Regions from separate parts of the Halomonas sp. 3A7M genome, predicted to be linked through region 3. Evidence: predicted binding sites of a transcription regulator. Region 3 holds the regulator's gene; each other region holds the start of a gene.
What was found. The regulator PhoB, encoded in region 3, activates phosphate uptake and scavenging genes when phosphate is short. The targets are predictions, from matches to a motif close to TGTCATANNNNTGTCANA.
Positions count from the first base shown of each region.

Region 1: a site for PhoB is predicted at 1,417-1,434, ahead of INT19_RS01035 (esterase-like activity of phytase family protein). Genes of this name have one in related genera too.
Region 2: a site for PhoB is predicted at 2,219-2,236, ahead of INT19_RS02200 (PhoX family protein). Genes of this name have one in related genera too.

Region 1 covers NZ_JABUZD010000017.1:44,258-48,414, reverse strand. Annotated here, with positions in the region: gene INT19_RS01050 (recombinase family protein) at 1-167, opposite strand, end outside; partial or broken gene INT19_RS01045 (magnesium chelatase subunit ChlI family protein) at 204-704, shown strand; gene INT19_RS01040 (NADPH-dependent FMN reductase) at 701-1,282, opposite strand; gene INT19_RS01035 (esterase-like activity of phytase family protein) at 1,501-2,811, shown strand; gene INT19_RS01030 (alpha/beta hydrolase) at 2,902-3,882, opposite strand; gene INT19_RS01025 (malate synthase G) at 4,089-4,157, shown strand, end outside.
Region 2 covers NZ_JABUZD010000030.1:51,928-56,084, reverse strand. Annotated here, with positions in the region: gene INT19_RS02200 (PhoX family protein) at 17-2,152, opposite strand; gene hemP (hemin uptake protein HemP) at 2,409-2,576, shown strand; gene INT19_RS02190 (TonB-dependent receptor domain-containing protein) at 2,687-4,157, shown strand, end outside.
Region 3 covers NZ_JABUZD010000034.1:24,424-28,580, reverse strand. Annotated here, with positions in the region: gene INT19_RS02495 (NAD(P)/FAD-dependent oxidoreductase) at 1-134, opposite strand, end outside; gene INT19_RS02490 (chorismate--pyruvate lyase family protein) at 222-803, shown strand; gene ubiA (4-hydroxybenzoate octaprenyltransferase) at 838-1,728, shown strand; gene phoB (phosphate regulon transcriptional regulator PhoB) at 1,849-2,538, shown strand; gene phoR (phosphate regulon sensor histidine kinase PhoR) at 2,541-3,857, shown strand.

The DNA of each region.
Region 1 (4,157 bases), on a different contig from region 3:
TCACCTGAGAAACCGCTACGCCCCAGATCCTGCTGTGACAATGCCGATAACTGAACATCTGGGTTCCTTGATAGCCAATCGCTTACCATGGCTTGTTGCCGTTCAGTAGTGGACCCAGCACCTTGCTGGGCTGAGCTGAAACGAACATAGGAGATTGCTTGAGGCATGATGAAATACTTTTAGCTATGATTCATCATATGTTAGCACCCTTCCAACTCGTTGCCGCCATGAACCCCTGCCCCTGTGGACACTTGGGCGATCCGCGTCAGCGCTGCCAGTGCAGTTCCAGTCAGATTCAGCGCTATCAGGCACGGCTTTCTGGCCCGCTGCTAGACCGCATTGACCTGCAAGTGGAAGTGCCCGCCCTGCCGCCCGAGCAGCTTACCGCCCAAACTCAAGGCGAACCTTCCAGCGCCGTGCGCGAGCGAGTGATGGCCGCCCGAGAGCGCCAAATGGCGCGAGGCGCACTCAACAGCCAGCTAAGCGGCAAAGCCTTAGAAGCCGCCTGCGCGCTGAACGATGAAGAGCGCGCCTGGTTGGCAGGCGTGCTGGAAAAACTCAAGCTCTCTGCCCGTGCTTACCACCGCGTCCTGCGGGTCGCGCTTACCCTGGCCGATCTGCAAGGCGAACCCAAGCCTACCCAGCCGCACTTTATCGAGGCGATCGGCTACCGGCAGTTGGATAGGCTGTTGAAAGGTGCCTAGCGATGGTGATTGGCCATTACATCGACAAGCCGTTGGCATAGGGCGTCGAGCTTTCCACCCGTCGCTTCATCCTTGAGCGCGCCTGACTCGTTAAACGCACTGCCTGCCTTCGGCAATGATAGTGGCTGCGGCAGTACGGTCAAACTCAGATTGGCCAACAATTGCTGTCCAAGGGGCAATGCTCGAATACCGCCCAGCCCACCAGGGGATGCCGCTACCAGCGCAGCCCACTTACCGGCAAATAACTTGAGCCCCGGCGTATCCTGGTAGGGTCGTGACAGCCAGTCCAGTGTGTTTTTCAGCAGCGGTGTGATAAAGCCGTTGTACTCTGGCGAAGCGATCATCACTGCTTGGTGATCGGCCAGTATTTCGCGTAGCTTCAGTACATTATCAGGCATGCCCTGGGCTTCAATATCTTCATCGAACAGCGGGCAAGGGTAGTCTTTTAAATCGATAAAGGTAGCCTTTCCACCCAAGGCCTCAATGCGCTTGGCGGCAAGCTTCGCGAGCTGTTTGTTAAGCGAACCTTCACGGGCACTGCCCGCTAATACGAGAACTTTTGCTACTGATGATGCCATTACCATTTCCTCTTTATAAGAACGTGTTTGAAAGCCTCACCATTTAACATTTGTGTCTTTTGAGCAAGGCGTTTTTTGCTGATGAGCGGCTAGGCTCGATATGCAAGCTTGCCGCCATTAAAACGTCTGCACGCTGTCATTCAACTTTCACTATTACGGGTGAAAATTAGCAAAAGCTGAAACTGCTCTACTTTTTCTTCCTAAATAGTGAAACCGTGATGACTAAGCCGTTACTAGCGACCGCCCTATTCGCCTTTGTATTTACCAGTGCGGCGCACGCCCAGCAGGATTTTAGCGCCACATTGTCCGGCCATGCCCAGCTACCCGGCAGCAGCTTTGTGGCGGCGCCTTCCGGCGCCGCTGAGCACTACAACGTTTCAGGCCGTTTTACTGGCCCAGAGGGCCGTGCTGAGCAGTTGTATACCAACATGCAAGCCACCGGCTTAGCGCTACCCTTCCCCAGCCAGCCATTGCAGGGGTTTTCAGGTATTCGCTCGTTAGGCGATGATCGTTTCTTGGTATTAACCGATAACGGCTTTGGCTCCAAAGCCAACTCCTCTGACGTCATTCTGATGTTTAACATCATAAAGACTGACTGGGACACCGGGCGTGTCATCATCGAGGAGACCGTTCAACTATCGGACCCAAACCGCAAAGTGCCCTTCCCGATTATGAATGAAGCCACGCCTGGTCGCTTTTTAACCGGCGCTGATTTCGATATTGAATCGATACAGCCGGTGGGCGATAGCTACTGGATTGGCGATGAGTTCGGCCCCTGGATTATCCAGGTCGATAATCAGGGTGAAGTGCTGCAAGTGCTGGCCACTAACCCTAGTGGAACGCTGATGCGCTCACCAGACAATGCCTTTGCCCTCACCCCGAACCCTGGCGCGTCTCTCGCTGATGAGGTGGTAGTGTTTCGCTCCGGCGGCTATGAAGGCATGGCGCTCTCCGAAGACCAAACAACGCTCTATCCCTTGCTGGAAAAACCGATCTGGGACAGCAACGCCAACGCCCCGGAAACGATTGATGGCACCCCCGTGTTAAGAATGTTCGAGCTCGATACTGAAACCGGAGAATGGGGCGACACAACCCGCTACTACCCCTTGGAGTCAGCGGATCATGCGATTGGCGATTTCAACCTCATTGGCGGAACACGTGGCCTGATTATCGAGCGTGATAGTCGCCAGGGCGACCCGCGAGAAGCGTGGGCAGACAACCCCGCTGAGTTCAAACGTATCTACCTCATCGACCTCGACCGTACAGACGAGCAGGGAGTGCTTGAGAAAATCGCCTATATAGACCTGATGAACATCCAGGATCCAGATGGCATCGCGCCCCGCGGCACGATCAACGGCACCTTTAACTTTCCCTTCGTGACCATTGAGAATGTCGATCGCGTCGATGAGAGCACCATCGTGGTCGCCAATGACAACAACTACCCTTTCTCGATTGGCCGCCAGCAAGGACGCGCTGATGATAATGAGCTGATACTGCTCGATGTGGAGGACTTTCTGAACGCTCAGTAACGAAACTCAGTAGCGAAAATAGGCCTGAGGCAGGGCGCGCGCAAGCGCCCTAGCCTCAGCTTGCTCCTCCCAGTGCTTTAAACATTTACGTTATTGCCCACGCTCAACAACGTTGTCTACGAAACCATCCAGAGCTTCAAACAACACTTCACGAATGGGATCGGCCTCGTTAACTAAGTGGTGCCGTGCTTCTGGGTGGCGGTGGACCTCGGCATTGGGAAACTTCTCCTCCAACACCGCCAAATTCCACTCCCAATCGACGGTAAGATCTTGCTCACCCTGTAAAATAAGCGTCGGCAGCGGGTTAGGTTCCAACGCTAGCAAACGCGGCATCCAACGCCGCATCGCGGTTATCCAGGCGACGCTTAAGCGTTCCGGTTGCAGCGGGTCTTGGTCACGTAGGAACGCCGTAAACTGCTCATCGGTGGAGTTGGGGCGATACTTACGTGGTAGCTCCTTTAGAAAAGGGCTGGCAATCAGGTGCAGCCAACTAGACTGGCTCCAGCGCCAGGGGCGTACCAATGGCGCTAGCAGCACAATACCGGCCCAGCCTGCCGTTTCACGACGAGTGAGCGCGTCAGTCGCCAAGATGGCCGCCCCCGTACTCTGCCCAACACCTAGCCACGGCGTAGGGGCCATGCCCTGGCATTGTAATGTTGCCTGTAAATGCGCAAGGCAGTGCTGATAGTCGTCAAAATCGTCAATATCAGCGCGTGGGCCGCTGGAAAGACCGTGACCAGGAAGATCCCACAACACCACTCGCCACCCTTTGGCCAGCAGGCAGCCGAGCAAATGGCGGTAAAGGCCTAAATGGTCAAAGTAACCATGAATCACAAACGCAGTGCCCGTGGGCACAGGCGGGCTCCATACTTGGCACCACAGAGCAAAGCGTCCAGTATCAATAAATCCCGCGTGCACTTCGCTGGTATCGTTTAGTAGCGTTTCTAAACCGTAGTGGCGAAAATAGTCATGCACAGCGTCCGTTAGCGTGTCGCCCGGCCTAAGCTGGGAGAGCGATGACTCGCCTGCTGCTTGTCTAAACAAGCCTTCCAGGTGTTGGAAATTATGCATTAACGTCTCTCCGTGAACGCCACCTATCCATTGGCTGAATGATAGCGGAGACCACTACCGCTCTCATCATTTGGTCGAGCATTTTGCTGCTTTACGGCATCGGCTGTTTACATGCCCGCGCAGTTGTGGAAGTATTTTCCACAAATATACATTTACCCTGGCCGTGGCACGATAATATCCCACGGGCACCTTTACAGGAGAACCCCATGAGCGAGCGTATCACGCGTCACCGTTTACAGGTGTCAGCAGACCTGGACCGTTTCATCAATGAGCAG
Region 2 (4,157 bases), on a different contig from region 3:
GACTCAACCGCTATTTTCACACCCCTATCGGCCCACCATCGCGCTTCTGAATAACTACGGTAGATGCCCGAGGGCGTACCTGACCGCTGGCCTCAGCGGTGGCATCTTGGGTCAGTGCACTACCATCCGCGGGCCAGTTGCCGGGGTGCTGAATATTAATAAACAGCGCCGTTTTGTCCGGCGTCGCAAAAATGCCGGTCACTTCACAACCGTTCGGCCCTACGGCGAAGCGTTTCAGTTGCTGCTGGTTGCTGTTGTTAATCACCGGGCCGGTACCCTGAATCTCGTCCAGGCTGTTAGGCACCACGGCTAATAGCTGGTCGTTGGTGTACTCGGTAATGCCTTCGTAACCATTATCGGTCTGTATCCAGAGAATGCCCTGACCATCATCACGCTGGTCAAACCACAGACCATCGGGGCTGGCAAACTGGTTCATTTCAGTCAGGCCAGAATGATTGCCTTCATCATTAGTGGCGGCACCAAACACAAACACTTCCCAGCGAAAGGCATTCGGCAAGCGGCTTTCACGCCAGCGGATAATGTGACCTGCTTCGTTATTAGCGCGTGGATTAACGGCGTTGGCCGGGGCTGTCTCATAGCCTACCCCTAGCTGAGCAATGTCATCGCCTTGATTGGTGAAAGTAGCCGCTGCAGCTTCTTCGCTACGCTTCGAATTATTGGTCAGCGTTAGATACACCTCGCCAGAGGAAGGATCCACGGTTGCCCACTCTGGGCGGTCCATTGGTGTCGCTCCCATTAGATCCGCTGCATCACAGGTGTTAATAATCACTCCAGCTAAATCATCCTCTGCCAAGCCCAAAGCCGTTGCCAACGAACGGCCATCGCGTGTTTGCGCGTTAGGTGTTAGCGGCAACCACTCACCGCTGCCATCAGCGTTGAAGCGAGCCACATAGAGGGTGCCGTTATCCAGATATTTACTACCAATGGCGAGGCGGTCATACGCTTCACCCGGACGATTGGCATCGGCGGGATCCCAGGCAGCGTCAGAAACATACTTATAGACGTACTCGTTGCGGGAATCGTGGCCAGAGTAGTACACCACGGGTTGCCCTGCTTCCAGCTTACCTAGCCAGCACCCTTCATGACGGAAACGACCAAGTGCCGTGCGTTTTACCGCGTAAGCATCACTATAGGGATCGACTTCAACTTGGTAGCCAAAGGTGCGCGCTTCGTTGCGGTAATCATCTTCAGCACGCTCGCCCCGTGGCGTGATATTGAAACGCGCAAACTCATCGTTTTCTTCAGAGGCATCACCCGCCGAGGTATCCCAACCATAGCGGCTTTTATCGGTAGGAATACCAATCCGCGCGTCGTCCTGGAAGAGTTGGCCGTGATTAATGAACACATTGGGCCAGTTCTCTTCGCAAGCGATATAAGTACCCCAGGGCGTTAACCCATTACCACAGTTGTTATTGGTGCCACGGGTTTGCGTACCCGCTGGGGAGAAACGCGTTTTCACATAGTCACTGCCTGCCACTGGGCCTGCAATTTCCATCACCGTCGCGCTGGTAAGACGGCGGTTATAGCGGGAGCCGGGCACATGCGACCAGTGTCCGTTAGCGTCTTTCTCAACTTCCACAATAGTGACACCGTGAGCGTTGATTTCAGTACGCGACTCTTCGGCGGGGCGCTTGCCTTCTGACGTATTGGTCGGGCCACCTTGAGGTGCCCACAGCGCTGCTTGATCGATATATTCGTTGTTGAGCACCAGCACAAAGCGCCGTGAGGCGTTGTCAGCATCCAGGGCAAAACTAGCCATTCCATCGTGGTTCATACCCACGCTAGCGGCTTGACGCTCGGCGGTCATTGACTGGTCGGACTGCCAGCTGTCACCAGCGCTCAACGGCGTGCCCCACGGCACCAGCACTTGGGCAACATAGCCTTCAGGCACTACGACAGCATCCGTTAGCGATCCTTGAACCGCCTCAAACGCCAGCGTCAACGGCGTTTTTTGCGCCCCGTTTGAAGCCAGTGCTTGGGCGGCACCGCCAAAGCCAAGCATTGAAGCAGCGGCCAAACCTAAGCCGCCCCGCATTACCGCTCGTCGCGAAACATGCTGCGCTAACACATCCGCAAACGGCTGGTTGCTGCTCTGATTTAACAGGCGATGGTCTTCAATTTCCTTGCTCATAACTACGATCCTCTCGTCACGGTTAACACGCGCTAGTTTTATGTTAAGAGGACACTAATCAATTTAAATGACAGGGTAATGACGAGAACTCTACTGTTAGGTGAACGTTCATTCGCAAGCTATTCCCCACCTTTAAAAACTGTTGGTTAAGCATCTGCACGGTGGTTAGGTAAGGTTGGGAGTGATGGTTGTGAGAGGTAGTCAAATCTGCTAAATTAATGCTAATAGTTATCATTACCACAGGAAACAACCTCTCATGCAGCCCAGAAAAAAAGACGTTCCGCCAGAAGGCTCGCCTAGCGCATCTCGCGAAGTGACAAGTCAGGCGCTGCTTGATCAAGACGGTCAGTTGGTTATTCACCATGAACAGCGACGCTATGTGCTGCGACGCACGAAAAGCGGCAAGCTGATCTTAACGGCGTAAGCCTTTTAAAATAATCACTTACCTACTACTAACCCTTTTAACCAGCCAGGTAGCCCATCGCACCCAGCCAGCAACATTATCCATCACTTTCTGCTGGAACTGTCTGGCCCATGAAACCAACTCACACGTTAGGCTTTTGCCTTACCTTACTCCCTCTTCTGCCTGCCAACGCCAATGACTCGGGCTTAGACCCCCTCACAGTCACAGGTACCCGAGCACCGACGGATCTGTCCCGCGCACCGCTGATTATCGACATCATCGACCGCCAAGACGCAACGCTTGCCACCGCGAGCCGCGTTGAAGACGTGCTGAGCCGCCAGCCTGGCCTGCATGTGGCTGGCCAAGGACGCCGTAACGGCCAAACGCTGAGTATGCGTGGCTTCGGCAGAAATGGTGTACTGGTGCGCCTGGACGGTGTTCGCCAGGATATTTCCACTGGCCATGTGGGCAACTTCTTCCTCGACCCAGCGCTGATCCAAGAAGTGCAGATTGCCCGTGGCTCGCTTTCCAGTCTGTACGGTAGCAATGCCATGGGCGGCGTTGTTAGCTTTACCAGTGTCGAGGCCAGCGACCTATTAGCCCCAGGTGAAGATAGCGGTGCACGTCTTTCTCTAGGCGGGGCAACAGCGAACGACGAGCTACGCGGCAGCCTGACGGCGTTTGGTCGCCGCGCCACGGCTAACGGGCAAGTGGATGGGCTATTTTCTGTGGGCCGTAGCGAGTCCGGCGATATTCGTCGCGCGGGCGGTGATGATGCAGTAGAAGATGCCAGCCTCAATAGCCTGCTTTTAAAAGGCGGCTGGGAACCAAGCGACGACCAACGGGTGTTTATTAGCTGGCAGCACTATGATGAGCGCGCCACCCAACCCGCTAATCCGCAACAGCTATCAACCAACGCTAGCAACCCATTACGCGACCGTGATGTTGAGAGTAATAACGTACAACTTGGCCACCGCTGGCAACCGAGTGGGGCCACTGAAATCACCTCTCAGCTTACCTTTAGCCAACAGGATATCGACGAACCACAGGCTAACCGTACCCTTGAGCGGATCGGCCTGCAGAGCGATGGCTATCACAGCATCGACCATGGCTGGCTTTCACAAACGCTGGTGTTTGGCGCAGAGCTGGAACAGGCTCGCCAACGGCCTGACGGTGAAGCGAATGGTTTCCCTCACGCTGATATCGATACCCAGTCAGCCTATCTTGATACCACGCTTACTGCGGGCCGCTATTTAGCAGAGGGCGGCGCGGGGCAGTTTGACGTCGGCATTGGCGCGCGCTATGACCGCTATGACGCCAGCGGTCAAAACGATGCCGACAGCGTGCACGACCAAGTGTCGCCGCGCTTCCGCCTTGCCTGGCGACCCGACGACACCTTGATGCTGTTCTCCGGCTACGCCGAAGCCTTCCGCGCACCCAGTCTTTCCGAGCTTTACGCTAATGAGCGCCACTTTGCCGGTTTCTGCGCCGGGCCCACCTTCTGCACGCCGGATAACTACTGGATTCCCAACCCTAACCTGTCGCCTGAAACCAGCCGCACCTGGGAAAGCGGTGTGGTATGGCACCAAGGCGACTGGCAGG
Region 3 (4,157 bases):
TCGGCACTGATAAGGGTAATGGCACGTGTATCGCCTTGTCGGCGTAGGGCGCGCGCAAGGCCAATCCCCGCCATGCCGGTGCCAATAATAATCAGTGCCGAATGGGAATATCGCGATATCTCGTGTGAGGGCATGCAGTCACCAAAAGTCGGCGGAACAAAAGCCTGTGAGGTCACCATGTTACACTAGCTTTCTGTGTATTGACCGCCTTGGAGACTTTGGTGATCGCCCCTACTGTTCGGCAAGCTTGCCTATTTCCTCATCGACTATTTCCTCACTGGCTCCCTGTTGCTGCGGCTCGTCCTGCAATGAGCGCTTCGTGGTGGCAGTGGGTGGCATCGACGGACTCCTTAACGACGCGGTTAACCGTCGCAGGCGGCACAAACGCATTTCGGGTGCAATTGTTACGTCAAACGATTGGCTTACCTCTGCGGGACGAAGCGCTAGCGCTGGGAATTGAACCGCGCCGCTATGCATGGCTGAGGGAAGTAGCGTTGTGTGTCGGCGATAAGCCCTGGGTAGTAGCACGCTCGGTAGCGCCACTTAGTCAATTACAAGGTAAGGGGTTAGAAGGGCTTGGCGAGCGTTCATTAGGCAGCTGGTTGTTTCAACAACCTGACCTGGTGCGTGGGCCACTCTACGCCACTCGCCATCAGCCACGCTTTGTCGCGGAACACTCTGCGTCGCTTTTAGACAGCGTATGGGGGCGGCGCTCAGTGTTTCAGCACAGTGGGCTATCGCTGTTAGTGCAGGAATACTTTTTATCGACCATGGCAGATGATCTTGCCCTGTCTTCGCGCTAGGCTATCGCCAGCGTTTTCTTTTTGAGAGGTAAGCATGGACCGTTCTCTGTTGAGGCCAACGGGATGGGCTCGGGTGGCTGATTTTTTACATTTAACGCGATTGGATCGCCCGATTGGTACTTGGCTATTGATGTGGCCCACCTTATGGGCATTGTGGATAGCAGCAGAGGGTGTGCCTGGGCGGAATGTTCTGCTGATCTTTATTGCTGGCGTTTATGTGATGCGCGCCGCGGGCTGCGTGGTTAATGATTACGCTGATCGTCATTTCGATGGCCATGTAAAGCGCACTAAACATCGTCCGCTAGCCACTGGTCGTATCAGTGAAACCGAGGCGCAGCTGCTGTTTATCGCGCTGGTAGCCACTGCTTTCATTTTAGTGCTATTGACCAATTGGTTTACGGTGCTGTTGTCGATAGGGGGTGTTGTATTAGCGTTCATTTACCCGTTTATGAAGCGCTACACCCATTTACCTCAGGTAGTGTTGGGGGCTGCGTTCTCTTGGGCGATCCCCATGGCATTCGGTGCGGTATTGGGTCATGTGCCGTTTGAAGCATGGCTATTGTTTAGCGCGAACGTGCTGTGGACCGTTGCCTACGATACCCAATACGCCATGGTCGATCGCGACGATGACCTGAAAATTGGCATCAAATCTACCGCGGTGCTGTTTGGTAGCGCTGATCGTCTGATCATTGGTGTACTGCAAGTGGCGGCACTTGGACTACTTGCCTGGGTAGGATGGCGTGTTGGTTTAGGTGGCTTTTTCTGGCTTGGGCTAGCCGCTATGGCCGCTACGTTTGTCCACCAACAACGCTTAATCGCTGGCCGTGAGCGCGACCGCTGCTTCCAAGCATTTCTTAATAATCATTGGTCTGGCTTGTTAATTTTTGCAGGTATTGCACTAAGTTGGTGGCCAATAACTGGCTAAATATCCTCTATGTCATAAAATTGTCATCGAGTCATGGTGTTATCGTCACTGACATGTCTTTGAACTGTTTTTTAAACTATTTTTTTAATTAGTTTTCATTGAACACCGTGAGGCCCTGGAATGACCGCCAAGACCGTTTTGATTGTCGATGATGAGGCGCCTATTCGCGAGATGATCGCAGTGGCGCTGGAAATGGCTGACTATCGCGTTCTTGAAGCGGATAACGCCCAGGATGCCCACGCGATGATGGTTGACCACCAGCCAGATCTGCTTTTGCTGGATTGGATGATGCCGGGCACCAGTGGTATTGAGCTTGCAAGGCGCTTAAAGCGTGAAGAAGCCACCGCCGAGGTGCCTATCATTATGCTGACCGCTAAAGGCGAAGAAGATAACAAGATTCAAGGGCTTGAGGCTGGGGCGGATGACTATATCACCAAGCCTTTCTCTCCCCGCGAACTGGTGGCGCGCTTAAAAGCAGTATTGCGACGTACTACCCCCCGAGGTGTCGAAGATCCTATTGAAATTAATGGCTTGCTATTAGACCCAGTGAGCCACCGTGTGAGTGCTTACGGTAAGGCGTTAGAAATGGGGCCGACGGAGTACCGTCTGCTGCAGTTTTTCATGACGCACCAAGAGCGCGCCTATACACGTAGCCAACTGCTCGATCAAGTGTGGGGCGGTAACGTATACGTTGAAGAGCGGACGGTAGATGTTCACATCCGACGTCTACGTAAGGCCTTAGGAGAAGCTCACCAGAGTCTCATTCAAACGGTGAGAGGCACTGGGTACCGTTTTTCCGCGCGGGTGTAACGGTGCGCCTGTGGAGCCGAGAACTATGGCGAATTGCGTGGCTGGCCGCTTTGGGCGCTTGTCTGGGGTGGTTGCTGGGTATGCCAGGTCTTGGAGTTGCTGCGGGGCTTGCCGTTTGTCTGGTGTATCAACTGCGCCAATTGCGAGCGCTCTTTAAGTGGTTAACGCTTCATCCTCATGATGAACCCCCTGCTGCGAGCGGCATGTGGGGCGAGCTTTTTGATCGCTTGTATCGCTACCAAAAGAGCCAACGGATTACTCAGAATCGCTTACGTGCCACCCTTGCACGTATTCAGGAATCATCCGAAGCGATGCGTGACAGTGTCGTTATGCTAGATCGACATGGCGACCTGGAGTGGTGGAACAGTGCCGCGACAGAAATGCTGGGCTTGCAAACAGCCCACGACCGTGGCCAGCACATTACCAACCTGCTTCGTGACCCGCGATTTATCAGCTACTTTAATGCACGTAAATACGGTGAGCCGCTGACCTTAACGTCGCCCATCGATGAACGGCATATCCTTCAATATCAAATTACTCTCTATGGTGATGATGAGCGCTTGGTAATGGCGCGAGATATTACCCGCTTGCATCGTTTAGAGCAGATGCGTCGTGACTTTGTCGCCAATGTTTCCCATGAACTACGCACACCGCTAACGGTATTGATGGGTTATTTAGAAACCTACAGCGACTTAAAAGAGCAACTTCCACCACGTTTGGGCCGAGGTATTGCTCAGATGGAAGAGCAGACGAAGCGTATGCAAAACTTAGTCAATGATCTGCTACTGCTCTCTCGGTTAGAAATTGATCAAGGTGGCGAGGATCATCATGCGTTGGCGTTAGGGCCAATGCTCGACGCCATTCGCCGCGATGCGCTAGCGCTCTCTAATCAACAGCACAGTGTTCAAGTCGCGCTTGAGAGCGATGCCCGTCTGATCGGCAGCGAGCAGGAACTGCATAGCGCTATTTCAAACCTAGTGTTTAACGCTGTGCGGTATACGCCAGAGGGTAGTCAGATAACACTTCGCTGGAAAACCATGCCCAATGGCAGTGCTTGTATTGAAGTTGACGACGATGGTGAGGGAATTGACCCTGTGCATATTCCACGCTTAACCGAGCGTTTCTATCGCGTTGATAAAGGGCGTAGTACCGCAACGGGTGGTACCGGGCTTGGTCTAGCGATTGTAAAGCATGTGTTGCTAAGACATGACGCATTGTTACAAATTGAATCTCGCCCTGGCGAAGGAGCCCTCTTTCGCTGTGTTTTTCCGTCTTCACGTGTTGTCAAAAGCGAGTCCGCCTCGCGCAATTCTGTTTAAGTACAAGTGATGTATAGGTGTGTCATGCTTGTCATACAAGTATGGTCACATAATACTCATGTGCCATTTCTAACCACTTTCCCTGCTTGATCTGCAAACGCTTTAAGCGCCCTTTCTATTATTTTTTATTGACTAAGTGTTTGTTTTGTTTGATTTTTTATATAATTTTTGATTTTTTGGCACATCGTCTGCAAGTGTCTTGGTACTTGGTAAGAGAGAAAACCATAGGATTTGGTAAGCCGAAAGGCCGTCTTTCTTACTATTTAAGCAGTACCTGAACAGCGATCTAGGAGACGGAAC